DNA from 2 places in the Microbacterium sp. NPDC055683 genome. Region 2 is predicted to be linked to the other one. Evidence: predicted binding sites of a transcription regulator. Region 2 holds the regulator's gene; the other holds the start of a gene.
The links. The regulator LexA, encoded in region 2, represses DNA repair genes until DNA is damaged. The targets are predictions, from matches to a motif close to TCGAACANNTGTTCGA.
Positions count from the first base shown of each region.

Region 1 (15,403 bases), on a different contig from region 2:
GACCATGGAGACGCGGCGTGCGCGTGCGGTCTTCTCGACCATCCGACCTCCTCGTCGTCGCGGGACGTCACGAGCGTACAGAGGCATGACTACGTAGTCAATGCACGTCGGCGATATCGCGTCAACCCCTCTCCCCTGCTCGGCAGCACGCCTAGCCTGGCGCCATGACCGACCTCACGGCACCCACGGGCCGAGAGCCCGCCCTGCGCGCGCTCCCCCGCGCCGACGGGACGGCGCCCCGCGCGCTCGTCCTCGGCGCGACGGGCTACATCGGCGGGCGGCTCACACCCCGGCTCCTCGCCGCGGGGTACCGCGTGCGGGTGCTCGCGCGCGATGCCGCTCGCGCCAGGGCGTTCCCCTGGGGGCGCGAGGTCGAGATCGTCGAGGGCTCTGCCGATGACCCCGAGGCCGTCGCCGCGGCGTGCGACGACGTTGACGTCGTGTTCTACCTCATCCACTCGATGGGAGCCGGTCGCGGATTCGAGGAGGCGGACGAGCGCGCCGCGCGCACGGTCGCCGATGCGGCCAGGGCGGCAGGCGTCCGGCGCATCGTCTACCTCGGCGGACTCCACCCCGAGGGTGCCGACCTCTCGCCGCATCTCCGCTCGCGCGTGCAGGTCGGCGAGATCCTGCTGGCGTCCGGCGTGCCGGCACTCGTCCTGCAGGCGGGGGTCGTCATCGGGTCGGGCTCGGCGTCGTTCGAGATGATCCGGCACCTCACAGAGGTCCTGCCGTACATGCCGGCGCCGAGGTGGGTGCGCAACCGCATCCAGCCGATCGCGGTGCGCGATGTGCTGCACTACCTGCTCGGCGCCGCGCGCGTCGCCGACGACGTCAGTCGCGCCGTCGACATCGGCGGACCGGACGTGCTGAGGTACGGGCAGATGATGAACGGCTACGCGCTCGAGGCGGGGCTCCGCCAGCGCGCGATCGCCGCGCTGCCCGTCCTCACCCCGGGGCTCGCGTCGCACTGGGTGAACCTCGTCACGCCCGTGCCGAGGTCCATCGCGCGGCCCCTCATCGCGTCGCTTCAGAACGAGTGCATCGTGAAGGACGACGCGATCGACGCCCTCATCCCGCCACCCGCCGACGGCCTCACGCCGTATCGCACGGCCGTCCGGCTCGCGCTGGGCCGTGTCGAGGCCGACCTCGTCGAGACGAGCTGGCAGGACGCGGAGGTGTCGGGAGCGCCGAGCGATCCGCTTCCGAGCGATCCCGACTGGGCCGGTCGGACCGTGTTCGTCGACGAGCGCTCCCGCCCGACCCGTGCGGCCCCCGAGGACCTCTGGAGCGTCGTCCTCGGCGTCGGCGGGGAGAACGGCTGGTACTCGTCGCCCGTCCTGTGGGCCATCCGGGGCTGGATGGACCGGCTCGTCGGCGGCGTGGGGCTCCGCCGCGGGCGGCGCTCGCGCACGGCGGCGCAGGTCGGCGACGCGATCGACTTCTGGCGCGTGGAGGCGGTCGAAAAGGGCCGGCTGCTGCGACTGCGGGCCGAGATGAAGGTGCCGGGCTCGGCATGGCTCGAACTGCGCGTCTCCCCCGACGGCGCGGGCGCGCGGTACGCCCAGCGCGCGGTGTTCTTCCCCCGCGGGCTCGCCGGCCGCCTCTACTGGCTGGCCGTCCTCCCCTTCCACGGGTTCATCTTCGCCGGGATGGCCGTCCGCATCACCGAGGCGGCGGAGGCGATCGCCGACGAGCGCTGACGTCGCTCAGTCCCCTGCGCGGCGGATGACGTGGAAGGCGCGGTCCTGGTAGACCACGGGAGCGCCATCCTGCCCCTCGATGACGTCGAGCACCTCGGCGAGCACGAGCGACGACGCCCCCACCGGCGTGATCTGCAGTGCGCGCGAGCGCAGTGCGACGCGCGCCGTGGGGAGGTGGGGCTCCCCCGTCGGAAGAGTGCGCCATCCCTGGGCCGGCGTGAAGCGCTCGCTGCCCGAGACGGCGAACGTCTGCGCCGTCTCGACGTCGTGCTCCGTGAGGAGGTGCACGACGAAGGTGTCGGCGCGCAGGATCCCCCCGGCGCTGCCGCTCGACCGCGTCACGGAGAACGCGAGCGCGAGCGGGTCGAGCCCGACGGAGGCGACGCTCGACGCCGTGATCCCGACGGGCCCATCGGGAGACGCCGCCGTGATGAGCGCGATCCCGGCCGGATGGTGGCGGAAGGCGGTCTTGAAGGCGTCGACGTGGGAGGTCTGCATGATCCGACGCTAGAACCTCAACCGCGGTCGAGGTCAAATCGGGCCGTCATCTTCGATCCCGAGGCGCCGGGCCCCGACCCCGCCGAGCGCATCGTCGGGATTGAGCAGCCGGCACGCAGTCATCGAGAGGCAGCCGCATCCGATGCAGCCCGTGAGCGCGTGCTCGAGGCGCTCGATCGCCTGCCGTCGGCGTTCCAGCACGCGCTTCCACTCCCCCGACGCGCGTTGCCAGTCGGCCTGAGTCGGAGTGCGGTCGAGCGGCACGTCGCGCAGCGCCGCCCCGACGTCAGCCAGTGGGATGCCCAGCCGCTTCGCGACCGAGATGAGCGTGACCCGCCGGATCATGTGGCGTCGGTAACGGCGCTGGTTGCCCGCCGTCCGCGACGACGCGATGAGCCCGAGCCGCTCGTAGTAGTGCAGTGCCGACACGGCGACGCCCGTGCGCCTGCTCACCTCGCCCACCGTGAGCAGCTACTCGGGGGCGCGCTCGCCATCCATCTGCCCAGCGTAGGCGGGCTCGGAGCGCCTCAGGCGGCCGCGCGCGCCAGCTTGGCGTAGAGGTCCTCCAGGAGCAGGCGGACGTCGAGGCGCCGGTACACGCGGATGGGTGCGCGCTCGGGGCGCGACGCGTACCCGCCGTCGTCACGGATGGCCGGGCGCGGGACGAGCACGTAGTCGGACGACGAGGGGTCGGCCTGGAAGGACGACCGGAGCGACGTGAGAAGGACGAGCGGGCTGTCGCCCAGCGCGTAGGTCTCGCCGAGCGGCAACCCGTGCCGGGCCGCCATCTCGGCCACCCGGGCGATCGCGTCGGCGAGGCGCGCGCCGAGGGCGCCGTGCGGCCGGATGCGCAGGTCGATCTCGTCGGCGGAGACGAGCACCTGCCGGTAGGCGTCTCGCGGCACCTGCCAGATCGGCACCGCGCTGTCGAACACGACCTGCGCGGCGGCGACGTCGATCGCGAGGTTGTACTCGACGGGTGAGGCGTCGGGAGGCGGCACGGCGAGGCCCTCGTGCTCAGCGCCTCCGATCCAGACGAGCGTCATGCGCTCGGCGATGCGCGGCTCGAGGAGCAGGGCGCTGGCGAGTTCGGTGAGCCCGGCGCCCGCGCAGAAGACGAGCGGCAGGTCGGTGTCGTCGCGCATCGCCTCGGCGATGATGGCGCGCGCGGCGGCGGTGTCGTGCGGGGTGCCGCGGTCGGGGATGGCGGTGTCGGCGCCGGCGAGCACGGGGATGTCGTCGCGCCCCATCGACGAGAGGAGGTCGCTCGCGATCGCGGCGGCGTTGTCGGCCTGCGTCTCGCTGGGATCGAACGGGTCGCCGGGCGACAGGTGCGAGCCGATGACGAGGCGGATGTCGACGGCCGGCGACAGGGCGTGATGCGCCATCTGCACGAGATCGTCGGGGTCGCCGGAGAAGTCGTTGTCGACGATGATCCGCTGGCGGGGCACGGCGGGGAAGGCGGTCACGGGGCTCCCTTGCTCTCGGATGTTCCGACGTCGAGCGTACGGACACACACTCCTATTTGCAACCGGTTGACCGGATCTCTGTGGATAGATGATCGAGCAATGTCGGAGGTCCATGCATGATCGAGCCTCCAGGAAATACCAGATAGATCGCAGAAAAGCGTTGTTCTGTTCGCATATATGTTCTATTCTGGGAGCATGGCGACGCAGCTTTCCTCGAACATCCCGACCCTGGCGGTCGGGAGGGCGATGGCCTCCCTGGACGGGATGCGCGACGCGGTGGCCGGCCTGTCCGATGGCGACCTCGTCGCGCTCGCAGCACGGGTCGAGCATCTCGGGCGCATCGTCGACGCACTCCGGGTGCGGGTGGCGGGCGAGGTGTCGGAGCGGTCTCGGGGCGCCGACGGCGTCGCCGGTCGGCACGGCTGCCGCACCGCGTCGGAGCTGCTCGAGCGGGTCACGGGGGCATCCGGACGGGAGGTGCGGGCACGGATCAGGGTGGACGACCGCACCCGTGAGCGAACCGCCCTCACCGGCGAGGCCCTCCCGCCCGTGCGGGAGCACGTCGCGGCGGGGATCGGGGCGGGCCTGCTCGGCCAGGACGCGGCCCGTGGGATCCTGAAGGCGGTCGACACGGCCCGACAGAGCGCCGCTGACCCCGCCCTGGTCGACCTCATGGAACGCCACCTCGTCGGCATCGCCACCGGCACCATCGACCCCGACACCGACCCCGACACCGCCGACGACGCCGGGGATGACGGTCTCGTCGAGACCGGGGAGGCCCGGCCGGTCGGCGCAGGGCTGGTGCCGCTCTCGGTGGCCGAGGTGCACGCGCAGGCATGGATCGACCTGCTGACCGCCGAGGGCGTCGAACCCGACCACGAACGCGCCTTCCGCAACCGGTCGCTCACCGTCACCGAGACACCCTCGGGGGCATTCCGCGTGAACGGGACCCTCGTGCCCGAGGCCGGCGCCCTCCTCCAGACCCTCCTCTCCGCCCACACCAATCCCGCCCGCGGCCCGCGTTTCACCCCCGCCGACGACGGCGACGATGACGGCGTCGCCGCTCCCGCCGACAGCCGGTCAGCGACCCAGAAGCGACACGACGCGCTCATGGCCATGCTCGAAGCCGCGTCCCGCGCCGCCGAGACCCCCGACATCGGCGGGGCCGCACCGACCGTCATGATCCACGTCACCCTCGACGACCTCGCCCGCGCATCCGACGGCGAGAGCGATGTCGACCCCGTCGCGGACGCACCCGCCCGCCCCGTCGCGGACACCCCGACCCGCCCCGTCGCGGACACCCCGACCCGCCCCGATCCGGACACCCCGGCCCGGCCCGTCGCGCGCATCGACGGCGTCGCCGCTCCCGTCCCAGTCTCCGTCGCACGCCGCCTCGCCTGCACGGGCCGCGTCGACCGTGTCACGCTCACCGCCGACGGCCGCATCCTGTCGCTGGAGAGCGTGCAGCGCTGCTTCACTCCCCGCCAGCGTCGCGCGATCACCGCCCGAGACGGCGGCTGCATCATCCCCGGCTGCACCATCCCCACCGCCTGGTGCGAGATCCACCACGTCCACGACCATGCTCGCGGCGGGCCCACCCGCACCGACAACGGCGTCCTCCTCTGCTGGTGGCACCACCATCACCTCGACACCTCCGGCTGGGTCGTCCGCATGGACGACGGCATCCCCCGGCTCATCCCGCCGCGTTGGATCGATCGCGACTGCCGGCCGCGGCCCGCGCAGGGATCCCCGACGCGCCTCCGTACCCGCCTCCACCGCGCCATCCGACGACAGCGGACGTGAGCACACTCGATTCCCACGTTGTAATCCGCTAGCCTCGGGGTCGCGCCCCGCGCCCGACGACGTCCGCGAACCCGATGAAGGGACCCCATGTCGAACCCTCGCCGCACCCCGCCGATGGGCTGGAACAGCTGGGACTGCTACGGCACGACCGTGACCGAGGCGGAGGTGATCGCGAACGCCGAGTTCATCGCCGAGCACCTGCTGCCGTACGGATGGGACACCGTCGTCGTCGACATCGACTGGTCGGATCCGACGGCCCGCTCGCACGGCTACAACGCCGACGCCCCGCTCGCGATCGACGCCCACGGCCGTCTCGTGCCCGATGAGGGCCGCTTCCCGAGCGCGGCGGGCGGGGCCGGCTTCCGCCCGCTGGCCGACCGCATCCACGCGCTCGGCCTGCGGTTCGGCATCCACACCATGCGGGGCATCCCCCGTCGCGCCGTCGCGGACGACCTGCCCATCCTCGGCTCCCACGCACGGGCGTCCGACGTGGCCGACGCCGCGAACGCGTGCGAGTGGAACCCCGACATGGTCGGGCTCGACCATCGCCATCCGGCAGCGCAGGCGTACTACGACTCCACGCTCGAGCTCTACGCCGCCTGGGGCGTCGACTTCCTCAAGGCCGACGACATGCTGTGGCCCTATCAGGCCGCCGACATCGAGGCCTACGCGCGCGCGATCGCCCGCACCGGCCGCCCCATCGAGCTCAGCCTCTCCCCCGGCCGCGACCTCTCGCTCACGCGTCTCGACCACCTGCGGGAGCACGCGACGATGTGGCGCATCTGCGACGACCTGTGGGACGACTGGGCCGACGTCGAGGCCAACTTCGCCCGCTTCGCGCGCTGGGCGCCCCACGCGTCCGCCGATGGATGGCCCGACGGCGACATGCTCCCCCTCGGCCGCATCGGCATCCGCGCGGAGCGCGGCGAGCCGCGCCACGACCGGCTCACCCCTGCCGAGCGCATCTCGCTCCTCACGCTCTGGCTGGTCGCGCGCTCTCCGCTCATGATCGGCGGCGACCTGCCGACGAGCGACCCCGCCACCGTCGCGCTCTTCCAGAACTCCGACGCCCTCGCCCTGCTGCGCGCGACGGGGAGCAGGGAGGTGTTCCGTGAAGGAGGCCTCGTGCTGTGGACCGCAGACGGCGAGCACGGCGAGCGCTACATCGCGGCGTTCAACCTCGACGACACGGCGCGGTCGGTGCTTCTCGATACGCAGAACGTCGGGCTCCCCGCGCGTCTCGACGGCGCGCTGCGCGAGCTCTGGACGGCGACCGACGTCGCACACCATCCGTCGGCGCCGCCCGCCGACCGCGGCGTCGCTGCCGGCAGCACGGCCATCCCGCTCGACCTCGCTCCGCACGGGACGGCGCTGCTGCGCTACACCGTTTGACTCTCCTCCAGGAACGGGCGTAGGGTCGCGTGGGCTCTGCGCCCGTTCCCCGATCCGAAGGCAGGTGATGCGCGATGTCCAGTGATAGTCGCCGCGCCGCCGACATGCCTTCGTCGATCAGCATCTCCCGCTGACGTCCGAGCCTCTCGGCGGCGCCGCCGCGCGCCGCATGCGCGCGGCTTCCGTGCGCGCGGCCCGTCCGCGCGCGCCCGAACGAGCGGATGAGGTGAACGATGATGGCTTTGATCGACAACGCGGTGTACGTGGACGGACGCAGGACGCCCGACCCCGCCGACCTGCGCACGGCCCAGGAGGCGGCGCGCGAGCGCGAAGGGATGGCCTGGCTCGGCCTCTACCGCCCGAGCGCCGATGAGATCCGCGCGCTCGCCGCGGAGTTCGCGCTCCATCCGCTCGCCGTGGAGGACGCCCTCAAGGGCCACCAGCGCGCGAAGCTCGAGCGCTACGGCGACACGCTGTTCGTCGTGCTGCGGCCCGCGCGCTACCGCGACGACGAGGAGCGGGTCGAGTTCGGCGAGCTGCACGTCTTCGTCGGCCCCGACTTCGTCGCGACCATCCGCCACGCCGAGGCCCCCGACCTCGGCCGCGTGCGGCGGCGGCTCGAGCAGGCTCCGCACCTGCTCGCCCGGGGCCCCGAGGCCGTGCTCTACGCCATCCTCGACGAGGTCGTCGATCAGTACGCTCCCGTCGTCGCCGGGCTCGAGCAGGACATCGACGAGATCGAGGACCAGCTCTTCGACGGGGCGGCGTCGGTGTCCCGCCGCATCTACGACCTCGCACGCGAGGTCATCGGATTCCAGCGGGCGACGCAGCCGCTCGTCACGATGCTGCAGGCGCTCCTGCGCGGATCGGAGAAGTACCGCGTCGACGAGGAGCTGCAGCGCTCGCTCCGCGATGTGCTCGACCACGCGCTGCGCGTCGCCGACCGCACGGGCGCCTTCCGCGCCATTCTCGAGAACGCCCTCACGGTCGACGCGACGCTCGCCGCGCAGCGCCAGAACGACGAGATGCGCCGCATGACCGAGGCGGGCCTCGCCCAGAACGAGGAGGTGAAGAGGATCTCGGCCTGGGCCGCCATCCTCTTCGCCCCCACGCTCGTCGGAACCGTCTACGGCATGAACTTCGAGCAGATGCCCGAGCTGTCATGGGCATACGGATACCCGCTGGCGCTCGCGCTCATGGTCGGGCTCGGGTTCGGCCTCTGGGGTCTGTTCAGGCGCCGGCGCTGGCTGTAGCGCGCTCGCGCTCGCGCTCGCCGTGCAGGATGTCGAGCGGCATCGTGCTCGTGTCGATGAGCGGGTTGGCATCCTGCTCCGCCACGAGCGCGGTGGCCTCGGCCCTCGTCTCCACGGTCGGCACCGATCCGATGAGGGGACGCCGGGCCGACTCCGGCATCGTCAGCACGGCCGCGCCCGCGACGACGGCGAAGAACATGATGTAGAAGGCCGGCATGAAGGTGTTGCCGGTGAGCTGGATGAGCCACTCGCTGAACAGCGGCGTCGTCCCGCCGAAGAGCGACACCGACAGGTTGTAGGCGATCGCCATGGCGCCGAAGCGCGATGCCGTCGGGAACATCGCAGGAAGCGCCGCGGCCGACGGCCCGACCCACAGGGCCACCGGTACGGCGACCATCGCGAGCGCGATGAGGATGGCCCACTCCTCGCCGATCTGCATGACGGCGAACGCGGGCACCATGAGCACGAGGGTCGCCGCGACGGCGGCGAGATAGACGGGCTTGCGGCCGACGCGGTCGGACAGGCGGCCGACGAGCGGAAGGCACGCAGCCATGACGATCAGCACGGGCACGGTCGCCATGGCGGCCATGAGGTTGGAGACGCCCACGTCCTTCTCGAGGTAGGTGGGCATGTAGCTCGTGAGCGCGTAACCCGCCGTGTTCGTCGCCGCGACGATCGCCATGGCCACGAGGATCTGACGCCAGAAGTGGCGGAAGATGCCGACGATGCCATGACGGGCCATCGGGTCCTCGCCGTCGGCCTCCGTCTCGCCGGACGACTCGGCCACCTCGTACGCGGGCGTCTCGGGGATGCGCAGACGGAACCAGATGGCCACGACGCCCAGCGGGAGGGCGACGAGGAAGGGGATGCGCCATCCGTACTCGATCATGGCGCCGGGACCCGAGACCGACTCGACGACGAGCGTCGTCAGGGCGACGGTCGAGGCTCCGGCGGCGAAGCCGATGTACGAGCCGGTGTCGAGCCAGGACGACCAGAACCCACGACGGCGGTCGGGCGAGAACTCCGCCACGTATGTCGACGCTCCGGCGTACTCGCCGCCCGTGGAGAACCCCTGGATCATCTTCAGCAGGTAGAGCGGGATGATCGCCCACAGGCCGATCTGCGCCGCCGTCGGCAGCACGCCGATGAGCGCCGTCGAGACGGCCATCATCGTCATCGTGAGGAACAGCACCTTCTGGCGCCCGATGCGGTCGCCGATGGGGCCGAGCACGGCACCGCCGAGGGGGCGGACGAGGAACGAGACCGCGAACCCGAACAGCGTCACGAGCAGCCCGGCCTCCGCCGGCAGACCCTGCGTGAAGACCGCCGTCATCGTGACGGCGAGGTAGCCGTAGATTCCGAAGTCGAACCACTCCATGAAGTTGCCGACGACGGTTCCGGAGATCGCGGTGCGGATGCGCGACCGCTTCACGACGAGCACGTCCTCGACCTGGAGACGGCGTGGCCGCAGGCGCGGCCTGCGGGCGGCGGACGGCGGGACAGAAGAGGAGGGATTCACGTTCATCACTCGTTTCGTATGGTTCTCGTGCGTGTCGACGGATGCCCCGAAGGGCACCAAATGGCCGACCATAGCGGGAATCCGCGCCGGCCGGAAACGCACGCGCCCGTTTTGACAAGGTCGTCGGCGTGCGCAACGCGCGGGCGCGCACGCGCGCTGGGAGAGAGGTACCGTGAGGGGATGACGCACCGTGCTCTTGTCGTCCGCGCCGATCCGTCCGGGACGAGGGAGCGCCCGCACGCGGCCGCGCTCGAGGACGTGGCCGACGAGGCGGCGGGAGACGCCGATCTCGTCGTCGACGTCGAATTCTCGAGCGTCAACTACAAGGACGCTCTCGCGCTCGCGGGGCGCCCGGGGATCATCTCCTCCCCTCCTCTCGCGGCGGGGATCGACGCCGTGGGGACCGTGGCGGCGGCCGCCGGACGGTTCAGCGTGGGCGATGCCGTCGTGGTCAACGGGGCAGGCATCGGGGAGCGGACACCGGGAGGGCTCTCCGAGCGCGTCCGCGTCGATCCGGCTTCGGTCGTCGGGTTGCCCGAGGGGATCACCCCGTGGCGGGCCGCCGCGATCGGCACGGCGGGATTCACCGCCATGCTCTCGGTGCTCGCGCTGGAGCGTCATGGCGTCGCACCCGACTCCGGCCCTGTGCTCGTGACCGGGGCGGCGGGAGGCGTGGGGACGATCGCGGTCGCGCTGCTCGCCCGGCTCGGCTACGACGTCACCGCCTCCACGGGGCGCGTCGACGAGCAGGGCGGGCGGCTCCGCGCGCTCGGGGCGCGGACGGTCGTCGACCGGGCCGACCTCGGGGGCGAGGGCAAGCCGCTGCAGAAGGCCGCCTGGGCGGGCGCCATCGACTCGGTCGGCAGCCGTACGCTCGCGAACGTCCTCGCGCGCACCGCGTGGGGCGGCACCGTCACGGCGTGCGGCCTCGCACAGGGCGCCGACCTCCCGACGACCGTGCTGCCGTTCATCCTCCGCGGAGTGACGCTCGCCGGCATCAACTCCGTCGACGCGCCGCTCGTGCTGCGCGAGGAGGCGTGGGCGCGACTCGCCGCCGACCTCGACCCCGCCGTCCTCGACGACTCGACCGCGACCATCCCCCTCGCGGGCGCGCTGTCCGCCGCCGAGGAGGTGCTGGCGGGCCGGGTCGCGGGGCGGATCGTCGTCGACGTGCGGGCGTAGGACGCGACCGAGACCGCGTCACGCGAAGGCGCGGCGGCGCTGCACGACCCAGACCGCGAGGGCCAGGAGCAGCAGAGCGGCTCCCGCCCCCGCGACGGAGGACCATCCGCCGCCGGCCCACAGTGCACCGGCGAGTGCCGAGCCGGCGGCTCCGCCGAGGAAGTTGCCGACGACGAGAACCGTGTTGAGCCGACTGCGCGCAGACGGATCGATCGCGAGCATGCGGGTCTGGACGAGCACCATCGCGGACTGCACGCCGACCGAGTAGACGGCGATCACGACGATGACGACCGCGAGCCGAGCGGGTGCGCTCGCCGCGAGGACGACCGCGAGCCGAGCGGGTGCGCTCGCCGCGAGGACGAGCGCCGCGCACGCGAGCGCGAGTCCCCCGGCGATGGCGGGGACGGCGAGACCGCGATCGGCGAGTCTCCCCACGCGCTGCGCGGCGACGGCTCCGCCGATGCCGACGAGGTTGACGAGCCCGATCTGCGTGGCGGAGAACCCGAAGGGCGCCGAGGAGAGGAGGAAGGTCAGCCCCGTCCAGAACAGCGTGAACGACGCCATCGTCACGGCGCCCACGACGACGAGCCACCGCGCGGTCCGGCTCGCGAAGGGCGTCCGCACGACGGCGAGAAGGAGCGCCGGGTACGGTGCCGTCGCCCGCGGAGCGAGCCGCGGAAGCGCGCGCCGCATGACGACGGCGAGGGCGAGCATGAGCGCGGCGACCGCGGCGTAGAGCACGCGCCATCCGACGAGATCGGTCAGCACGCCGCTGACCGCGCGCGCGATCATGATGCCCAGCAGCAGTCCGGAGGCGACGATCCCGATGACCCGGCCGCGCCGGTCGTCTGCGGCGAGGTCGCCCGCGAGCGGGGCGAGGAACTGCCCCGAGACCGTCGTCACGCCGACGAGGGAGAGGGCGACCACGAGGACGGGGAACGACGGCGCGGCCGCGCCGACCGCCAGCATCGCGGCGGCGAGGACCATGAGCAGCGGGATGACGCGGGCACGGTCCACGATGTCGCCCAGTGGCACGAGAAGGAAGATCCCGACGGCGTAGCCGAGCTGGGTGACGGTGATGAGCAGGCCCGCCGTCTCGGAGGTCACCCCGAGATCGACGGCGATGACGGCGAGGATGGGCTGCGCCCAGTAGAGATTGCCGACGGCGGCGCCTCCCGCGACGGCGAAGAGGAAGGCCAGGCGAGTCGTCATCCCGGAGGGCGACGTGCGCTCGGAACGCTCGGTCATCTGTGCTCCACTCATCTCCAACGATACCGTTGGGAAAACGATAGGGGATCCTGCGGGAGGATTGCAACGCAGGCGTTGGAAATGGGGAAGACATGGCATGGGACACCGAGGCCACCAAGCGCAGGATCCTCGACGCGGCGACGGCGGAGTTCGTCGCCCATGGGCTCCACGGCACGACGATCGAGCGGATCGCGCGCCGCGCGTCGGTCAACAAGGAGCGCATCTACAACTACTTCGGCGGCAAGCCCGCACTCTTCGCCGAGGTCCTGCGGAGCAAGGTGGAGGAGGGGGTCGGCTCCGTCGCGTTCACCGGCGCCGCCGTCGAGGAGGTCGCGGACTTCGCGGAGAGACTGGTCGCGTTCAACCGGAGCCGACCCGACCTCATCCGGCTCCTCGCATGGGAGGCACTCGCGTACACCGACGAGGTGCCGGACGAGTCCGCGCGCGTCGAGATGTACCGGGAGCGCACGGAGGCTCTCGCCGCGGCGCAGGACGACGGCGCGCTGACGAGCGCCTTCACACCCGAGATGCTCCACGTCCTGCTGCTCTCGCTCGCAGGATACGGCGCCCTCCTCCCCCACGTCGTCCGCATGATCACGGGCCTCAGCCCCGACGACGAGCACTACCGCGCAGCCGTGGTCGAGGCGGCGCGACGACTCGCCGCCCCCTGAGCGGCGCACAACTTAGCGACTCGGTCCCGCTGCCCGCCAGGATGCCCAGGTCGGGTCCCCGCGGTGCCCGCGATGCCAGACGACGGCCGGATGGAGAACGCGTGACGGTCTCGTTACGCACCCCGGCGCAGCATCCCGGGATCCCTAGATTGAGCCGCGTCAGCTCGGTCTGAGGAAGGGACCCCCGATGGACACCGCCCCGACGTCGTCTCGCCCGGCACACCTCTCCCGCCGCTCTCTGCTCATCGGAGCGGCGGCCGGCGCGGCGGCCATCCCCTTCATCGGGGGTCCGGTGCACGCCGCGGACGGCCCGATCAGTCGGCTCCCCGGCGAGGTCGCGCGCACGAGCATCGTCAGCCGGTTCGGCCAGCCGTACGAGGAGATCGACGTCGACATCGACGGCGACCTCACCCGGCTGTTCGTGCCGCACACGGCGGTGCGCAAGCCCGCGACGACGCTGCAGGCGATGCTCTGGTACTACCACTCCAACGCCTCCACCCACACCGCCCTCTCGACGGCGTACAAGTGGAACGCGGAGATGGCCCTGCGCGAGGGCGCCATCTGCATCTGCCCGAGCTACGGCGGCAACACGTACGTCAACGACGAGGCGATCACGCGCCAGAAGCGCGTCGCGAAGTGGGTGAACAACGTCTTCCCCATCGGGCTGAGCTTCGCGCGCGCCAACTCCGGGGGCGCGGCGCTCATGGCGTTCGCGTATGCGCGGAACCTCCTGCCGCGCCAGCGCGGGTTCTACAGCGCGAACGGGCTGCTCAACCTCGTCGAGACCGCCGCGAAGGAGGAGGCGCTGGGACGCACGGGCGTGCTCGCCGCGTACGACGGCGACTGGGACAAGATCCGCGCCACCAATCCGACCTATCTCGCGGGGTCGGTGTGGACGGGCAAGCGCATGCGGTTCGTCATGTCCGACGACGACCTGCTCTGCCCACCGGAGTACCACGGCTCCCGCATCGTGGCGAGGGCGACGGGAGCCCTCGAGCGCAGCGTGCTCTGGCACGACCAGGGGCACGTCGTGCCCGGCAGCTCGCACCAGGACATGATCGACACCTTTCGGCGCTGGCTCGCCGTGTGACCACCGGCGCGGTGACCACCGACGCGCGTCAGCGACGGGCCGGGGCGCCCTCCCTGGCCACCACGGCGAGCTCGTCGAGCGAGAGCCCGAGCACGGCGGCGACGGCGGAGACGGTCGCGAACGACGGTGTCACGAGGCGACCCGTCTCGATCTTGCGAAGCGTCTCGGGCGACACCCCCGCCTCCCCCGCGACCGCAAGGATCGACCGGTCGCCGCGCGCCGCACGCAGCGCCGCGCCCAGGCGCCGTCCGCGCGCGATCTCCTCGGGAGTATGAGGCAGCCGGACCATCATGCCGCAAGTCTATCGGTATTATCAGACCGGTACTTTCATACCGGAGGGGATACACCGTGATCGAGATCCTGAGCGCTCGCGAGCTGGCGGCCGCGCGCGGCTCCGGCGCCATCGTCGGCGGCATCCTGCAGGAGCTGCGCCGACGTGCCGCCGTCGGCGTCAATCTGCTCCAGATCGACGAGTGGGCACGCGAGCTCATCCTGGGGTCGGGTGCCGACTCCTGCTATGTCGACTACGCCCCGTCGTTCGGGCGCGGGCCGTTCGGCCACTGGATCTGCACGGCCGTGAACGACGCCGTGCTGCACGGCATGCCGCACGACTACGCGCTCCGGTCGGGCGACCTGCTGACGCTCGACCTCGCCGTGATCAAGGGCGGGGTCGCCGCGGATGCCGCGATCAGCTTCATCGTCGGCGCCGAGCGCCCCTCCGGGAGCACGGCGCTCATCGAGACGACGGAGCGCGCGCTCCTCGCGGGCATCGACGCCGCACGCCCCGGCAACCGCATCGGCGACATCTCCCATGCGATCGGATCGGTCCTCACCGAGGCGGGCTACGCCGTCAACACCGAGTTCGGCGGTCACGGCATCGGCAGCACCATGCACGGCGACCCGCACGTGCCGAACCGAGGACGACCGGGGCGCGGGTACCGCCTGCGGCCGGGGCTCCTGCTCGCCCTCGAGCCGTGGGTGATGGCCGACACCGACGAGCTCGTCACCGACGCCGACGGATGGACCCTCCGCAGCGCGACGGGGTGCCTGACCGCCCACAGCGAGCACACCGTCGCCATCACCGACGGGGCGGCCGAGGTGCTCACGCTGGCACCGTGAGCGCCGCTTCCTGACCGCCCGCTATGCCCCACAGATGAAATCACGGAAACATAACGACACCCCTTGTCACCCGTTACCTCGCCGTTATAGAGTCATCGCAAGGCAGCTGTTTTGCTGTGGCAGCTGCCGACATGTGATTGCAGGACACTCTTGGTGCAAGGGACAAGGGCCGGGCGGCTTCCTCTCCGCCCGGCCCTTACTTGTGTCTCGCGCATCGCCCAGCGCACCGAGACCTATAGGCGTGCATAGACCGCTACCCTGGGACGCATGGCCGACCGCAGACTCGCTATCGCAGCGTGGGAGAGCCTCTTCCGGGCGCAGCACGAGGTGTTCGAGGAGATCTCGACCGACTTCGTCGGCACCGACCTGTCGCAGGCCGAGTACGACGTGCTCCTCACCGTGACGCGCGCGCCCGACATGACCTCGCGCCTGCGGGATGTGACGGCGAACATGCTC
Region 1 is NZ_JBSHGQ010000020.1:40,054-55,456, reverse strand. It holds gene ACWGPF_RS09540 (LacI family DNA-binding transcriptional regulator) at 1-42, opposite strand, end outside; gene ACWGPF_RS09535 (SDR family oxidoreductase) at 165-1,703, shown strand; gene ACWGPF_RS09530 (flavin reductase family protein) at 1,710-2,201, opposite strand; gene soxR (redox-sensitive transcriptional activator SoxR) at 2,235-2,672, opposite strand; gene ACWGPF_RS09520 (nucleoside hydrolase) at 2,729-3,670, opposite strand; gene ACWGPF_RS09515 (DUF222 domain-containing protein) at 3,866-5,473, shown strand; gene ACWGPF_RS09510 (glycoside hydrolase family 27 protein) at 5,561-6,865, shown strand; gene ACWGPF_RS09505 (magnesium and cobalt transport protein CorA) at 7,102-8,118, shown strand; gene ACWGPF_RS09500 (MFS transporter) at 8,096-9,643, opposite strand; gene ACWGPF_RS09495 (MDR family oxidoreductase) at 9,818-10,819, shown strand; gene ACWGPF_RS09490 (MFS transporter) at 10,838-12,067, opposite strand; gene ACWGPF_RS09485 (TetR family transcriptional regulator) at 12,160-12,738, shown strand; gene ACWGPF_RS09480 (hypothetical protein) at 12,926-13,828, shown strand; gene ACWGPF_RS09475 (helix-turn-helix domain-containing protein) at 13,857-14,117, opposite strand; gene map (type I methionyl aminopeptidase) at 14,177-14,947, shown strand; gene ACWGPF_RS09465 (MarR family winged helix-turn-helix transcriptional regulator) at 15,215-15,403, shown strand, end outside.
Region 1: a site for LexA is predicted at 3,840-3,855, ahead of ACWGPF_RS09515 (DUF222 domain-containing protein). Genes of this name have one in related genera too.

Region 2 (15,403 bases):
CTCGGCACGCTTGCGCTTGGTGTCGTAGTCGTGCTGGTCGATCTTCAGGCGGAAGCGGACCTCCTTGAGGACCGTGTTCGCCTGATTGCGGCGCGCTTCCTTGGCCTTCTGGGCGGCCTCGTACTTGAACTTCCCGTAGTCCATGATCTTGACCACGGGAGGACGCGAGTTGGGGGCCACCTCGACGAGGTCGAGGTCGGCCTCCTGCGCCAGGCGCAGTGCCACCTCGATACGGACGACGCCGATCTGCTCGCCTGCCGGGCCGACGAGTCGGACCTCTGGCACGCGAATGCGCTCGTTGGTGCGGGGATCGCTGATGCGGAACTCCTTGGGTGCGTGATTCGAGCCACCGTGTCGCGAGGGTCGCGGCGCGGGCGGGAGAAGAGTTCAGCATCCACCCGAGCACGACGATCGACATCGGCTCGACACCCTGATCGACCCGCGCGGACGCGAGCGGAGTGTGCATGACCCGGTAGCCTGGAGCGGCAAGCGCGGGTGGGAACTGAATCCTCTTTCGTCCGGAGCGAACTCCGGAGCCCGCAAAAGTCTACCAGAGAGCGGTCCATGAGCGCCATTCCGTCCGACGAGCCCATCCACGACGCCGACCGCCACGCGCGGTGGGAGGAGCAGGAGCGCGCCGCGGCCGCCACCGAGGCCGTCCGTGACATCGCCGACGTCGCCGCCGTCGAGGTCATCGCGTCGAGCTGCGTCCACCTCATGAGCGCGGCAGCGGTGAAGCTCGGCCTCGCCGACGCGGCGGACGCCGACGAGCTCGTAGACCTCGACGAGGCGCGCAAGCTCATCAACGCGCTCGCGGGCCTCGTCACCGCCGCCGCCCCGGAGATCAGCGACATGCACGCTCGACCCATCCGCGACGGCCTGCGATCGCTGCAGCTGCGCTTCCGAGAGCTGTCGCTCATTCCTGACGCGCCGGGGGCGGGCCCGGGCGAGAAGTACACCGGCCCCGTCATCTGAGGCGTCCGGCCGTCCGAGCCGAGGGCGGCCGCCTCAGCCGCGCTCGAGCGTGACCTGCAGCGAGTCCACGAGCACGGCGATGCGGTCGTCCGCGGCCCAGCGGCGCGCCAGGCGCTGCAGGACCGCGTCGACCTCCGCGCGTTCGAGGCCGTCGACGAGGCGGAGCCGGACGACGAGCTCCGGGCCCCGCAGGCGCGCCTCCGGGTCGCCGGCCTCCACAGCCAGGTCGATCACGGCCAGCTCGCCGCCCACGCTCGCCTGCAGCGCGAGGAACACGTCCGGGCTCTCTGGCGAGGGCTCCCAGGCCTGGTTCTGCGCGATCGCCCAGACGGCGGGCCTGCGCACGACGAACTCCGTGGGGCTCGTCGGGTCGAGCACGATGAGGTCGGTGTCCTCCCCCGCGGCCGCGAGCGCCGCGCGGGGGCCCGCCACGGGGATCGGCCGGGCAGCCGCATCCCACGCCGAGAGAGTCTCGACGCAGCTGAAGAGCGGAAGCACCTTGCGACCGTCCGGCGCGGAGACCGTCACGATCGACAGCTCCTGCGTCTTGTCGACGGCGAGCCCGTGCGCTCCGACGCCCTCGTCGCCCTTCTCCGCGACGAGCGGGACGAGCACGCGCGCGCCGCGCAGCGCGTCGACGACCTCGCGCGCGGACGCGCGACCGGCGCGGAATCCCGTCAGCGCATCCCACAGGGCGGGATCGGCCGAGCCGTCGTCTCCCGCGGCGGGGTTGGGATGGAACCGGCGCCCCTCCCAGGGGACGCCGGCGGAGTCGGAGAGGCCGTCAGTATCCGGCGACATCCAGCGCCTCGGCGAGCGTGAACGCGCCCGAGTAGAGGGCCTTGCCGACGATCGCTCCCTCGACGCCGAGCGGGACGAGGTCGCGCAGCGCGGCGATGTCGTCGAGGCTCGACACGCCGCCCGACGCGACCACCGGCTTCGGCGTGCGCGACGTCATCTCGCGGAGGAGCTCGATGTTCGGCCCGCGCAGCGTGCCGTCCTTCGTCACGTCGGTGACGACGTAGCGGCTGCAGCCCGCCTCCTCGAGGCGCTCGAGCACCTCCCAGAGGTCGCCGCCCTCCTGCGTCCAGCCGCGGGCGGCGAGCGTCGTGCCGCGCACGTCGAGCCCGACGGCGACCGCGTCGCCGTAGCGCCCGATGACGGATGCCGTCCACTCGGGGTTCTCGAGCGCGGCCGTGCCGAGGTTGATGCGCTGCGCGCCGCTCTCGAGGGCGGCCTCGAGCGAGGCGTCGTCGCGGATGCCGCCAGAGAGCTCGACGTTCACGCCGCGCACGTGCTTGATGACCTTCCGCAGGATGCCCGCGTTCGACCCGCGGCCGAACGCCGCGTCCAGATCGACCAGGTGGATCCAGTCCGCACCCTGGCTCTTCCAGTTGTCGGCGGCCTCGAGCGGATCGCCGTAGCTCGTCTCGGAGCCGGCCTCGCCCTGCGTCAGGCGGACGGCCTTGCCGTCGGCGACGTCGACGGCGGGGAGCAGGGTCAGTGCGGGTGTGGACGCGAAATCGTTCATGGCTCCTCGTGCACGCGGGCCTCTCCCGCGGACGCACGAGTCAAGAGACTAGACCGCCCGCGGCCCCTGCTCCAACTCGATGCCGTCACAGCGCGGGAGCGAGGCCGTCCACCCAGTTGCGCAGCAGGCGGATACCCGCCTCCCCCGACTTCTCGGGGTGGAACTGGGTCGCCGACAGCGGGCCGTTCTCGACGGCGGCGAGGAAGGGACCGCCGTGGTGCGCCCACGTCAGGACGGGCTGCGGGAACGGCGCCTGGACGTCGAGCTCCCACTGCTGAGCCGCATAGGAGTGCACGAAGTAGAAGCGCTCGCCCTCGAGCCCGCGGAAGAGCCGCGACCCCTCGCCCGCGTCCACCGTGTTCCAGCCCATGTGGGGCACGACGGGCGCGTCGAGCTGCGCGACGGTCCCCGGCCACTCGCCGAGGCCCTCGGTCTCGACGCCGCGCTCGATGCCGCGCGCGAAGAGCACCTGCATGCCGACGCAGATCCCCAGAACGGGCCGCCCTCCGGCGAGGCGCCGTTCGATGAGCTCTCCTCCGCGGATGGCGTCGAGCTGCTCCATGACGGCCTGGAAGGCGCCCACTCCGGGCACGAGGAGGCCGTCGGCATCGAGCACCGTGGAGCGGTCGCGGGTCAGCGCCACGTCGGCGCCCGCGGCCTCGAGGGCCTTCACGGCCGAGTGGACGTTGCCCGAGCCGTAGTCGAGGACGGCGACCTGCGGACGCGCCGTCACAGCGCGCCCTTCGTCGAGGGGATGCCGTCCACGAGCGGATCGAGCGCCTTGGCCTGCCGGAACGCGCGCGCGAACGCCTTGTACTCGGCCTCGGCGATGTGGTGGGGGTCACGGCCCCCGAGGACGCGCACGTGCACGGTGAGGCCCGCGTTGAACGCGATCGCCTCGAACGTGTGGCGAACGAGCGAGCCCGTGAAGTGGCCGCCGATGAGGTGCTGCTCGAACCCGGCCGGCTCCCCCGTGTGCACGAGGTACGGGCGGCCCGAGATGTCGACGACGGCCTGAGCGAGCGCCTCGTCGAGCGGGACCAGGGCGTCGCCGTATCTCGAGATGCCCGCCTTGTCGCCGAGCGCCTCGCGGATCGCCTGTCCGAGCACGATCGCGGTGTCCTCGACGGTGTGGTGCGCGTCGATGTGGGTGTCGCCCGTCGCCCTGACGGAGAGGTCCGTGAGGGAGTGCTTCGCGAACGCCGTGAGCATGTGGTCGAAGAAGGGCACGCTCGTCTCGATGGTGCTCTTCCCCGTGCCGTCGAGGTCGAGCTCGAGCTCGATGGTCGACTCGCTCGTGGAACGGGTGCGGCGCGCGATTCGGGTCATGCACCGATTCTATCGGCGCGCCTGCGGGCGCTCCCCGCCGTCAGCGGCCGATCTCGGCGAGCGCGTCGAGGAACGCGCTCGTCTCCTCCTCCGTGCCCGCCGTCACCCGGAGGTGACCGGGGATGCCGATGTCGCGGATGAGGACCCCGCGGTCGTAGAGCGCCTGCCACGTGCCGCGGACGTCGTCGACCCCGCCGAACAGGACGAAGTTCGACCAGGTCGGGTAGACCGTGTAGCCGAGCGCCTCGAGCGTGGCGGAGATCCGATCGCGCTGGACGACGATGTCGTCGACCATCGACAGCATGGTGTCGGAGTGGCGGAGCGCAGCCGAGGCCGCGGCCTGCGTGAGCGCGCTCAGGTGGTAGGGCAGCCGGACGAGGCGGAGGGCGTCGACGAGAGCGGGATCGGCGGCGAGGTACCCCACTCGCGCGCCCGCGAACGCGAACGCCTTGCTCATCGTGCGCGAGACGACGAGACGTTCGCGGCCGGGGAGCAGCTGCAGAGCCGACGGCACGTCGCGCGGGGCGAACTCGCGGTACGCCTCGTCGACGATGACGATCCCGCGCGCGGCCTCGTAGACGGCCTCGACGACGTCGTTCTCGAGCGGCGTCCCCGTGGGGTTGTTCGGCGCGCACAGGAAGACGACGTCGGGCCGCGCGTCGGCGACCTGCTCGGCGGCGCTCTCCGGAGTGAGGGTGAAGCCGGCGCCACGCTCGCCCGCCACGAACGTCGAGCCCACGCCGCGTGTCAGCAGCGAGTACATCGAGTAGGTGGGGGCGAAGCCGAACGCCGTGCGACCCGGTCCTCCGAACGCCTGCAGGATGTGCTGGAGCACCTCGTTCGAGCCGTTCGCCGCCCAGATCTGCGCGGGCTCGATCCCGTGGCCGAGGTAGTCCGCGAAGCCCTCGCGGAGCGTCGTGAACTCGCGGTCGGGGTACCGGTTGACATCGCGGAGCGCGAGAGCCACCGAATCGGCGATGTCGTCGGCGACGTCGTCGGGGATCGGGTGCGTGTTCTCGTTGACGTTGAGGGCGACGGGCAACGGCGCCTGGGGAGCGCCGTACGGCTGCTGTCCGCGGAGGTCGTCGCGCAAGGGGAGGTCGTCGAGGGTGGCGGTCACCCCATCCATGCTAGGGCGTGAGCGCCTGGCTCAGTCCGCCGACGCGTAGGCCGCGGGGATGGCGATCTCCGCGCCGGCGTCGACCCCGCCGCCGTCGAGGCGGTTGAGGCGGACGATCGCGTCGACCACGTCGCGCGGGTCGGCGTCGGGGGCGATCTCCTCCGCGATCCCCCACAGCGTGTCGCCCGCGAGCACCGTCACGGTCTCGAACCCGCCCGCAGGCACGCCCGCCTCGCTGGATCCCAGCGCGCCGCCGCCGTTGAGCACGCCGAGACCGATCGCCGTCACCACGGGGGCCGCCGCGAGGGCGGCGACGACGCGCCGACCGCGCGCGGTGAGGCGCAGCCGCGTTCGACGGGCGGGGGCTGTGCGGATGGTGCTCATGTCGGTTCCTTCCTCGGGGCCGCTTCGAACCTGCATCTCGGCCGGGAGACGCAGGCCCGAAGCGATGTTCCGAATGTATCTTCGAGGTGCCGGGCGTGTCAAGAGTTGTCTTCGAAGCGGCCTACGGTCCCGCATGCGACACGCTCGAACAAATCTCCTCGGATCCGTGTCGCATCCGATACCGTCTTCTCAACGGGATCACCACATCACGCACCACCGACATCCGCTCGGGGCAGCGAAGGAGCACGGACATGACGGATGCCCAGACCCGCGGCGAGAAGCCGCGGACGCGCAGGCGCAAGAACCTCAGCGAGAAGCAGCTCGCCATCCTCGAGGTCATCCAGCGGTCCATCCAGGTGAACGGATACCCGCCGAGCATGCGGGAGATCGGGGACGCCGTCGGCCTGAAGTCGCTCTCGAGCGTGACGCACCAGCTCGGGCAGCTGGAGCTGAGCGGCTACCTGCGACGCGACCCGGGCAAGACCCGGGCGATGGAGGTGCTCATCGACCTTCCCGGCTCCGCCGTGGAGAACCCGGCCGACGCCGCCCCCTCCGTCGGCGACGCCGCGCTCGTGCCGCTCGTCGGCCGCATCGCCGCCGGCGTGCCGATCACGGCCGAGCAGCACGTGGAGGAGATCTTCCCGCTCCCCCGCCAGCTCGTCGGCAAGGGCGATCTGTTCATGCTCAAGGTCACGGGCGAGTCGATGATCGACGCGGCCATCTGCGACGGCGACTGGGTCGTCGTGCGCTCGCAGGGGACGGCCGACAACGGCGACATCGTCGCGGCCATGGTGGACGGCGAGGCGACGGTGAAGACCTTCCGCCAGCGCGACGGGCACACCTGGCTGCTGCCGCGCAACTCGGCGTTCGAGCCCATCCTCGGCGACGAGGCCGTCGTGCTCGGCAAGGTCGTCGCCATCCTGCGCGCCGTCTGATCCCGCGGTGCCGCATCGCGCCTGCCCGGCGTCCGGCGGCGCCGGATAGCGTGGACGGCATGACGCAGACGCTCCCCTACGGCTCCTGGCCCTCGCCCCTCGCCGCCGCCGACATCGCGGTGTCGGCGCCCCGCCTGTCGGGCGCGCGCTTCGCGGACGACGACGTCTGGTGGGCCGAGGGAGTGCCCTCCGAGCGCGGACGCACCGCCGTGCGCCGCGCATCGGACGGCGGGATCGTGCTCCCCTCCCCGTGGAGCGCACGGTCGCGCGTGCACGAGTACGGCGGCGGCGCGTGGATCCCCGGTCCGGACGGGACGCTCCTGTTCGTCGAGCAGTCGGATCAGCGCGTGTACGCCCTCGCAGCCGGCGGCGTGCCCGTCGCGCTCACCCCCGCGGACGAGCACGCCGCGTACGGCGACCTCGTGCTCGCCGAGGGGCGGCTGTGGGCCGTCCGCGAGCGCCAGGACGGGCGGCGGGTGACGCGCGACATCGTGACGGTGCCGCTCGACGGCTCCGCGGCGGGGCGGCCCGACCGGATCGTCAGCGTCGTCGCCGGGAGCGACTTCCTCGCCTTCCCCTCCCCGCGCGCCGGCCGCCTCGCCTGGATCGCCTGGGACCATCCCGACATGCCGTGGGACGCCGCGGAGCTGCGCATCGGCGACCTCGGCGCCGACGGCCGGATCGCGCAGTGGCGAACGCTCGCGGGAGGGCGCGTCGATGGCGCGGAGATCTCCGCGCTCCAGCCGGAGTGGGTCTCCGACGACACGCTGCTGTTCTCCGCCGACCCGCCGATCCGCGCCGGCGGCCCCGCCCGCTGGAACCTGCACCGCGCCCGTCTGGATGCGCGGGGCGACGAGGTGGTCGTCGTCCGCTCCGTCGACGCCGACACCGGCGGACCGCTCTGGAACCTCGGCACGCGCTGGTACTCCCCGCTGGCCGACGGACGCATCCTCGCCGTCGAGACGAACGGGCGCGACCGTCTCGTCCTCATCGACGGCGGCACGGTGACCGACCTGGACACCGTGCTGGGAGAGATGCACGTCGAGGACGTCCGCGGTGCCCGCGCCCTGCTGACGGGCGCGGGTCCGCGCACGCCCGGGGGGATCTGGCTGCTCGATCTCGCTCTCGGGACCCTGACCGCTGTGCGGGGCGGGGTGTCCTCCCTCGACCCGGAGTGGTTGCCTGAGGCCAGGGCGGTCGCCTTCGACGGACCGTCCGGCGAGGTGCACGCCTTCCACTATCCGCCCACGAGCCCCGTCGCCGAGGGCCGGGACGACGAGCTGCCGCCCTGCCTCGTGCTCGTCCACGGCGGGCCGACCGCCCATGTGGCCGGATCGCTCTCCCTGGCGATCACGTACTTCACGAGCCGCGGCATCGCGGTGCTCGACGTGAACTACGGCGGCTCGACGGGCTACGGGCGCGCCTACCGCGAGCGGCTCCGCGGCGAATGGGGCGTCGTCGACGTCGACGACGTCGCCGCCGCCGCGCGCGGGCTCGCGGCAGAGGGGCTCGCTGACCCCGCACGGCTCGCCGTCCGCGGCGGGTCGGCGGGGGGATGGACCGTCCTGTGCGCCCTCGCCGGCACCGACGTGTTCGCGGCCGGCATCAGCCGCTACGGCGTCGCCGACCTGCGCCTGCTCGTGGCGGAGACGCACGATTTCGAGGCCAGGTACATCGACGGCCTCGTCGGCCCGCTGCCGGGCGCCGAGCAGCTCTACATCGACCGGTCGCCGCTGTCGCACGCCGAACGGCTGCGCACGCCGCTGCTCATCCTCCAGGGCGCCGACGACCCCGTGGTCCCGCCGTCGCAGTCGGAGGCGCTCCGCGACGCGCTCGCCGAGGGCGGGGTGCCGCACGCCTACCTGCTCTTCCCCGGCGAGTCCCACGGGTTCCGCGGCGCCGACGCGATCGTGCGCGCGTTCGAGGCGGAGGCGGCCTTCCTCGGCGCCGTGCTGGGATTCGACACGCCGGGGGTGCCTCCGCTCCCCCTCTCCGGGATGTCGGAGCCTCCGGCTATCGTCTGACCCGATGGAACTGACCGGCCTCGTCCTCGCCGCCGTCGGCGCCTCCGATCTGGGGCGCCGACTCGTCGCACCGCGCGCGGCGCGCGCCGTGTCCGTGGCCGTCGTCCTCCTCCTCTGCGCGCTCGCCGGCGCGGCGCTCGGCACGGATCCGGCGTCATCCGCGGTGCTGGCGCTCGTCCCCGCCGCGTGCGCCATCGGATGGCTCGCCACCGTGCGCGCCGACCGCGCGCTGCTCGGCTTCGCGCCCGTCGTGGTGCTCGCCGCCGTCGCGGGTGCCGGCCTCGTCTTCCCTCCTGGCACCGTGGCCGCCTCCGTCGGGTCGGCGGGCACGCCCGTCGGGCTCATCGTCCTCGTCGCGGGCGGGGCGCTCTTCCTCCTCGAGTCGGCCAATCTCGTCGTGCGCGCCGCGCTCCGCAGCGAGGACGTCCCCGCCGATGACGAGCCTTCCCCGCCGAGGCGCCTGTTCGCGCGTTCCGACCGCGCGTCCGTCGACGCGCCCGACCCTCGCACGACGCACACGCTGCGCGGCGGACGCATCATCGGGCCGCTCGAGCGCATCGTGCTGGCGGGGCTCGTCCTCGCGCAGGCCTACCCCGTCGTGGCGGCCCTCATCGCCGCCAAGGGGATCGTCCGCTTCCCGGAGATCTCCCGTGACCGGGATCGGGGCACGCAGGCGGAGTACTTCCTCGTCGGCAGCATGGTCAGCTGGGTGCAGGCCCTCGCCGTCGCCGGGCTGATATGGCTCGGCACGCGCTGACGGGTCAGACCGCGTAGGGCGCGAGGTCGGCGGCGAGCCGCGGCGACACCCGCACGTGCACGCGCGTGCCGCCCTCCTCGTGATCCTGGGAGAGGAAGATCCCCGTCTCATGGATGGCCGACAGCAGATCACCGCGTCCGTAGGGAACGAGGGCGCGCACCTCGACGGCGGGAAGAGGCAGCGCCTCCTCCACGACGGCGCGGAGCTCGGCGATCCCCTCCCCCGTGCGGGAGGAGACGAACACCGCGTCCGGCTCGAGACCGCGCAGCACGAGGCGCGCGTCGTCGTCGATGAGATCGGCCTTGTTGAAGACCACGATCTCCCGGATGTCGCGGGCCCCGACATCCGCCATGACGTCGCGGACGGTCGCCAGCTGCCCGGCGGGATCGGGATGGTGGCCGTCGACGACGTGCACGATGACGTCGGCGTCGGCGACCTCCTCGAGCGTCGATCGGAACGCCTCGACGAGCTGATGCGGGAGGTTGCGGACGAAGCCGACGGTGTCGGCGAGCGTGAAGACGCGGCCGTCGGCGGTCTCGGTGCGGCGCACGGTCGCATCGAGCGTCGCGAACAGCGCGTTCTCGACGAGCACGCCCGCGCTCGTCAGCCGGTTGAGCAGCGACGATTTGCCGGCGTTGGTGTAGCCGGCGATGGCGACCGACGGCACCGTGTTTCGCTTGCGCTCGGAGCGCTTGGCGTCGCGCGCGGGGGCGAACTCCCGGATCTGCTTGCGCAGCTGCGCCATCCGCGTGCGGATGCGACGGCGGTCGAGCTCGATCTTCGTCTCTCCGGGGCCGCGCGAGCCCATGCCCGCGCCTCCCGCGCCGACCTGGCCGCCCGCCTGGCGGCTCATCGACTCGCCCCATCCGCGCAGGCGCGGCAGCAGGTACTCGAGCTGCGCGAGCTCGACCTGCGCCTTGCCCTCGCGCGTCTTGGCATGCTGGGCGAAGATGTCGAGGATCACGGCCGTGCGGTCGATGACCTTGACCTTGATGACGTCCTCCAGCGCGCGGCGCTGGCTGGGGGCGAGCTCGGTGTCGGCGATGACGGTGTCGGCGCCGACGGCCGCGACGATGTCCTTGAGTTCGTCGGCCTTGCCGCGCCCGATGTACGTCGCGGGGTCGGGGTGCGGCCTGCGCTGCAGCACGCCGTCGAGGACCGTCGACCCCGCCGTCTCCGCCAGCGCCGACAGCTCGCGGAGCGAGTTCTCGGCATCGGCGAGCGACCCCTGCGCGTAGACGCCCACGAGCACGACGTTCTCGAGGCGCAGCTGGCGGTACTCGACCTCCGTGACGTCCTCGAGCTCCGTCGAGAGCCCCGCGACGCGGCGCAGCGCGTGCCGGGCCTCGAGATCCCACTGCTCGCCGTCGGTCGTCGATCCGTCGGCCGTCGACTCCGCCTGGAGCGCCTGCGCGGCTCCGAAGATGCGGACGCCCGAGCGCGACTCCGCGCGGGAGAGCACGCGATCGACCGGGTCCGTCTGCGGATCGGCCTGCACGTCGGACGGGGTCGTGTCGGTCAAAGGGTGCCTCTCGTCGGGTGCGCCAGCGGTGCGCGGGCGTCGAGCCCTCCAGGATACCCGGTCGGGCGTGTCGCGGGGGCGGCGCCTGCCCCGCCGTCGGGGCTTCGCCTCGAGTCCGCTCCTCGGGTAATCTCGTTCCCCATGGGGGATCACTACTTCAGTGCGAATCCCTCCGCTCCCGAGCAGCTCCGTCGCATCCGCGTGTCCCTGGCGGATCGCGACGTCGAGGTCACCACGGCGGGCGGGGTGTTCAGCCCGGGTCATGTCGACGCGGGCACCGCGGTGCTGCTCGCACACGCCCCGGCTCCCCCGCCGGGAGGGGACTTCCTCGACCTCGGATGCGGCTGGGGGCCGCTCTCCCTCGCGCTCGCGATGCAGTCTCCTCGTGCACGCGTCTGGGCCGTCGACGTCAACGAGCGCGCGCTCGACCTCGTCCGGCGCAACGCCGAGGAGCTCGGGCTGGACAACGTCGTCGCGGCACGGCCGCACGAGGTGCCCGACGACGTCGCCTTCCGGACGCTCTGGTCGAACCCGCCCATCCGCGTCGGGAAGGCCGTGCTCCACGAGCTCATGGAGACGTGGCTCCCCCGCCTCGCCCCCCGCAGCGACGCCTACCTCGTGGTGCAGCGCAACCTCGGGTCGGACTCGCTGCACCGGTGGCTCGAGAGCACCCTGGAACCGGACTTCAGCGTGCACCGCCACGCGACGTCGAAGGGCTTCCGCCTCCTGAAGGTGCGACGGCACGGATCGCCTCCGACGGGGCCCGTCCCGACCGCCTAGGACGTTCGGGCGGCAGGGCGGCGCGCGCCGCGGCGACGACGGCTTCGCGGATGGCGATGAGCGCCGGCGAGCGCAGGTTCCACTGCTGCCAGTGGAGCGGTACGCGGAGTCGGGGCTCCCCGAGCAGCACCAGCAGGCCTGCGTCGAGAGCGGGCTTCGCCTGCAGCGGAGGCAGCATCCCCCATCCGAGCCCGAGGCGGACGGCCGCCGCATAGTCCTCCGACGCCGGCACGTAGTGCCTCGGCGGGAGGGCGGGATCGGCTCCCTGCTCACGCAGCCACGCGGACTGGATGTCGTCCGCCCGGTCGAAGTCGATCGCGGGCGCCTGCTCGAGGGAGCGCGCGGTGACGCCGTCCGGCATCCACCGCGCGACGAAGGCGGGCGTCGCCACGGCGTCGTAGAAGGTGTCTCCGAGCGGCGTCACCGTGCAACCCGCGATCGGCTCGCTCTGCGACGTCACGGCGGCCATGACCGTCCCCGCTTCGAGAAGCGCCGCCGTGCGGTCCTCGTCCTCGCGGTGCAGCTCGAAGGTCACGTCGTGCGTGCGGCTGACGGGCTCGAGCGCCGGCAGCAGCCACGTCGCGAGCGAGTCGGCGTTCACCGCGATGGGAACGCTGAGCCGACCCGGGCCGTCGAGTCCCAGGGCGATCGCCGCGTCGTGCGCGAGCAGCCCGTACTGCCGGGCCATCCGGACGACCACGGCGCCCGACTCCGTCGCGCGCGCGGGCTTCGAGCGGACGATGAGCACGCGCCCGAGCTGGCCCTCGAGCGTGCGGAGGCGCTGACTCACCGCCGACGGCGTGATGCGCAGCGTCCGCGCGGCGCCGTCGAGGCTGCCGGCGTCGACGATGGCGGCGACGGTCTCCGCGAGTTCGGGGGCGATCTTCATTAGCTCAGCTTACGCAGGGTGAGAATCAGAAGATCTGCTTTCCCGAATCGACGTGACCGGCGTAGCGTCGCCTGCTGTGATCACCGCTCTCCTCGCCGGCCTCGGACTCTGCCTCTCGCTCATCATCGCCCCCGGCGCGCAGAACGTGTTCCTCCTCAAGATGGGCATCCGGCGCGAGCACGCGATCGCCCTCGCGGTGACGTGCTTCGCGAGCGACATCCTGCTCATCGGCGCGGGCGTGGCGGGGTTCGGCGTGGTCGTCGAGCACCTGCCGTGGCTCTTCCAGGCCGTCAAGTGGGCGGGGGTCGTCTTCCTCGCCGGCTACGCCCTGTCCGCGGGGTGGCGCGCCGTCCGGCCGCGCGGTTCCGCGATCGAGGTCGCGGCGGATGCGCCGGCACCCGCTGCGAGGGAGACGGCGACGGGCGGCGGCACCGCGACGGCCGTGATCGCGCGCCCCGTCACGACGACGCGGACCCTCCTGCCGGCCATCCTGTCGTGCCTCGCGATCACGTGGCTCAATCCGCACACCTACCTCGACACCGTGCTGCTGCTGGGATCGATCTCCGCGAGCTACGGAGACGCGCGCTGGATGTTCGGACTCGGCGCGGTGCTCGGCAGCGCCCTGTGGTTCGCCTTCCTCACGGCGCTCGCGCGCGTCGCGGCGCGCTGGCTGCGGTCGCCCCGCTCGTGGCGGATCCTCGACGGATCCATCGCCGTCGTCATGCTCGCACTCGCGGCGAGCCTCGCGCTCGCCTGACGTCAGGCGAGCGCGACAGACCCCGAGAAGACGAGGGTCGCCGGTCCGGAGAGCGCGACGTGCTCGCCTTCCTCCGTGGGGAGCATGCGCACGCCGAGCGTGCCTCCCGGGACCTCGACGCGCCAGATGTCGGGCGCGCCGGCTCCGGCCCAGTCGCGCACGGCGAGAGCGGCCGCCGCGGTGCCCGTTCCGCACGAGAGCGTCTCACCCACGCCGCGTTCGAAGACGCGCATGCGGAGCCGTCCGATCCCGTCGTGGACGCCCTGGGGGACGACGAACTCGATGTTCGCGCCGTGCGGCGGGACGGGGTCGATGAGGGGCTGGACCGTGAGGTCGAGCCCGTCGAGCTCCTCCTCCGATGCGAGCGCCACGACGATGTGGGGATTTCCCACATCGATGCCGAGGCCGGGTCGGGCGACGGGCAGCCCCTTCGCCCGGACCAGCGGGTCGCCCGGCTCCGCACGCCAGCGCCCGAGATCGACCTGGAAGCCGTTCTCGCTGCGGATGATGTCCTTCACCCCGGCTCGCGTTCCGATCGGCAGGGTGCTCCCGGGCGGCAGGTCTGCGAGGCCGGTCTCCAGCAGGTAGCGCGCGAACACGCGCGTGCCGTTGCCGCACATCTCGGCACGGGAGCCGTCGGCGTTGCGGTAGTCCATGAACCACTCGGCGCCGGGCTCCTCGGCGAGAGCCGCCGCTCCCTCCGGGAGGTGTGCCGAGCGGACGACGCGCAGCAGCCCGTCGGCGCCGATGCCGAACCGCCTGTCGCAGAGCGCCGCGACCTGCTCGTCCGCGAGGTCGAGCTCGCCATCGGGGTCGGCGACGATGACGAAGTCGTTGCCCGTGCCGTGCCCCTTGGTGAACTGGATCTCCGCCATGGCCCCAGTCTAGGGGCGCGGCCCCGGCGCCGGTCCGCGGCCCAGAGGAGGACGGACGGTCGGAGTAGGCCGGACGGTCAGAGCAGGCCGGACAGGTCGGGAGCCTCCGCGTCCAGCCAGGTGACGCCCTCGTAGCGACGGAACCACGAGACCTGCCGGCGGGCGTACCGGCGCGTCAGCGCCTGCGTCTCGGCCACGGCCTCATCCCGCGACTTCTCGCCGGAGAGCTGCGCGAGGGCCTGCGCGTAGCCGATGGCGCGGCTCGCCGTGACCCCGCGCTCGAGGCCGCGCTCGCGCAGCGCCGCCGTCTCGTCGAGCATGCCGTCGGCCCACATCCGCTCGACGCGCGCGTCGAGGCGGGCGACGAGCGCAGCACGGTCGAGGGCGAGCCCGATGATCGTCGCCGCCCGCCAGTGCACCGGCGCCTCGGGCAGGGCCGCACCGTGGGTCGACTCCCCTTGGGCCAGCACCTCGAGAGCGCGCACCAGTCGTCGTGCGTTGCGCGGGTCGACGCGCGCCGCGGCCTCGGGGTCCGCGCGGCGCAGCCGGTCGTGGAGCACACCGGGTCCGAGCGCGTCGAGCTCCGCCTCGAGGCGCGCACGCAGGGCGGGGTCGCGCGGCGGGAAGCGGAAGTCGAACAGCACGCTCGAGACGTAGAGGCCCGAGCCGCCGACGAGCACGGCATCGCGTCCGCGCGCGAGGACGGCGTCGATCGCCGCGCGCGCCTCGCTCTGGTAGCGCGCGACCGCCGCTTCCTCCGTCACGTCGAGGACGTCGAGGAGATGGTGCGGGACGCCGCGGCGCTCGGCGATGCCGAGCTTCGCCGTTCCGATGTCCATGCCTCGATAGAGCTGCATGGCGTCGGCATTGACGATCTCGGCCCCTCCGACCGCGTCCGCGATCGCGAGCGACAGGTCGCTCTTGCCCGTTCCCGTGGCGCCGACGACGGCCCACAGACGCGGTGGGCGCGCCGCGATCACACGCCGACGCGGATGGTCGGAAGACCCAGTCGCACCGCACCGGGAACAGCGCCCGGGGCCGGGACCGCACACGACTCCGCCTGCGAGCGGTCCCACGCGTCGCCGGCGCGCGTGCGACGGATCCGCAGCGGAGCACCGTCGGCGCTGTCGGCCAGGAGGTGGAACGGAGCGGCGTGCGTCACCTCGACCGTCACGACGTCGCCCGGGCGCGGGCGCGGGGACCCGGCCGGGAGTTCGAAGTGCACGAGGCGGTTGTCCTCCGCGCGCCCCGTCAGACGGTGCGTCTCGGCGTCCTTCTTCCCCTCGCCGGTCGACACGAGCACCTCGAGCGACCGCCCCAGCTGCTTCCGGTTCTCCTCGAGCGAGATCCGCTCCTGGAGGGCGATGAGACGGTTGTACCGCTCCTGCACGACCTCCTTCGGCACCTGATCGGGCATGGTGGCGGCCGGCGTCCCCTCGCGGATGGAGTACTGGAACGTGAAGGCGTTGGCGAACCGCGCCTCCTCGACGACGCGCAGGGTGTCCTCGAAGTCGGCGTCGGTCTC
Region 2 is NZ_JBSHGQ010000034.1:8,900-24,302, forward strand. It holds gene infC (translation initiation factor IF-3) at 1-285, opposite strand, end outside; gene ACWGPF_RS12860 (DUF1844 domain-containing protein) at 565-975, shown strand; gene ACWGPF_RS12865 (SseB family protein) at 1,009-1,776, opposite strand; gene priA (bifunctional 1-(5-phosphoribosyl)-5-((5-phosphoribosylamino)methylideneamino)imidazole-4-carboxamide isomerase/phosphoribosylanthranilate isomerase PriA) at 1,760-2,506, opposite strand; gene hisH (imidazole glycerol phosphate synthase subunit HisH) at 2,592-3,239, opposite strand; gene hisB (imidazoleglycerol-phosphate dehydratase HisB) at 3,236-3,835, opposite strand; gene ACWGPF_RS12885 (histidinol-phosphate transaminase) at 3,876-4,955, opposite strand; gene ACWGPF_RS12890 (LysM peptidoglycan-binding domain-containing protein) at 4,986-5,339, opposite strand; gene lexA (transcriptional repressor LexA) at 5,591-6,274, shown strand; gene ACWGPF_RS12900 (alpha/beta hydrolase family protein) at 6,334-8,298, shown strand; gene ACWGPF_RS12905 (hypothetical protein) at 8,303-9,055, shown strand; gene hflX (GTPase HflX) at 9,060-10,577, opposite strand; gene ACWGPF_RS12915 (class I SAM-dependent methyltransferase) at 10,719-11,357, shown strand; gene ACWGPF_RS12920 (LysR family transcriptional regulator ArgP) at 11,263-12,246, opposite strand; gene ACWGPF_RS12925 (LysE/ArgO family amino acid transporter) at 12,323-13,003, shown strand; gene dapF (diaminopimelate epimerase) at 13,006-13,878, opposite strand; gene miaA (tRNA (adenosine(37)-N6)-dimethylallyltransferase MiaA) at 13,956-14,858, opposite strand; gene miaB (tRNA (N6-isopentenyl adenosine(37)-C2)-methylthiotransferase MiaB) at 14,855-15,403, opposite strand, start outside.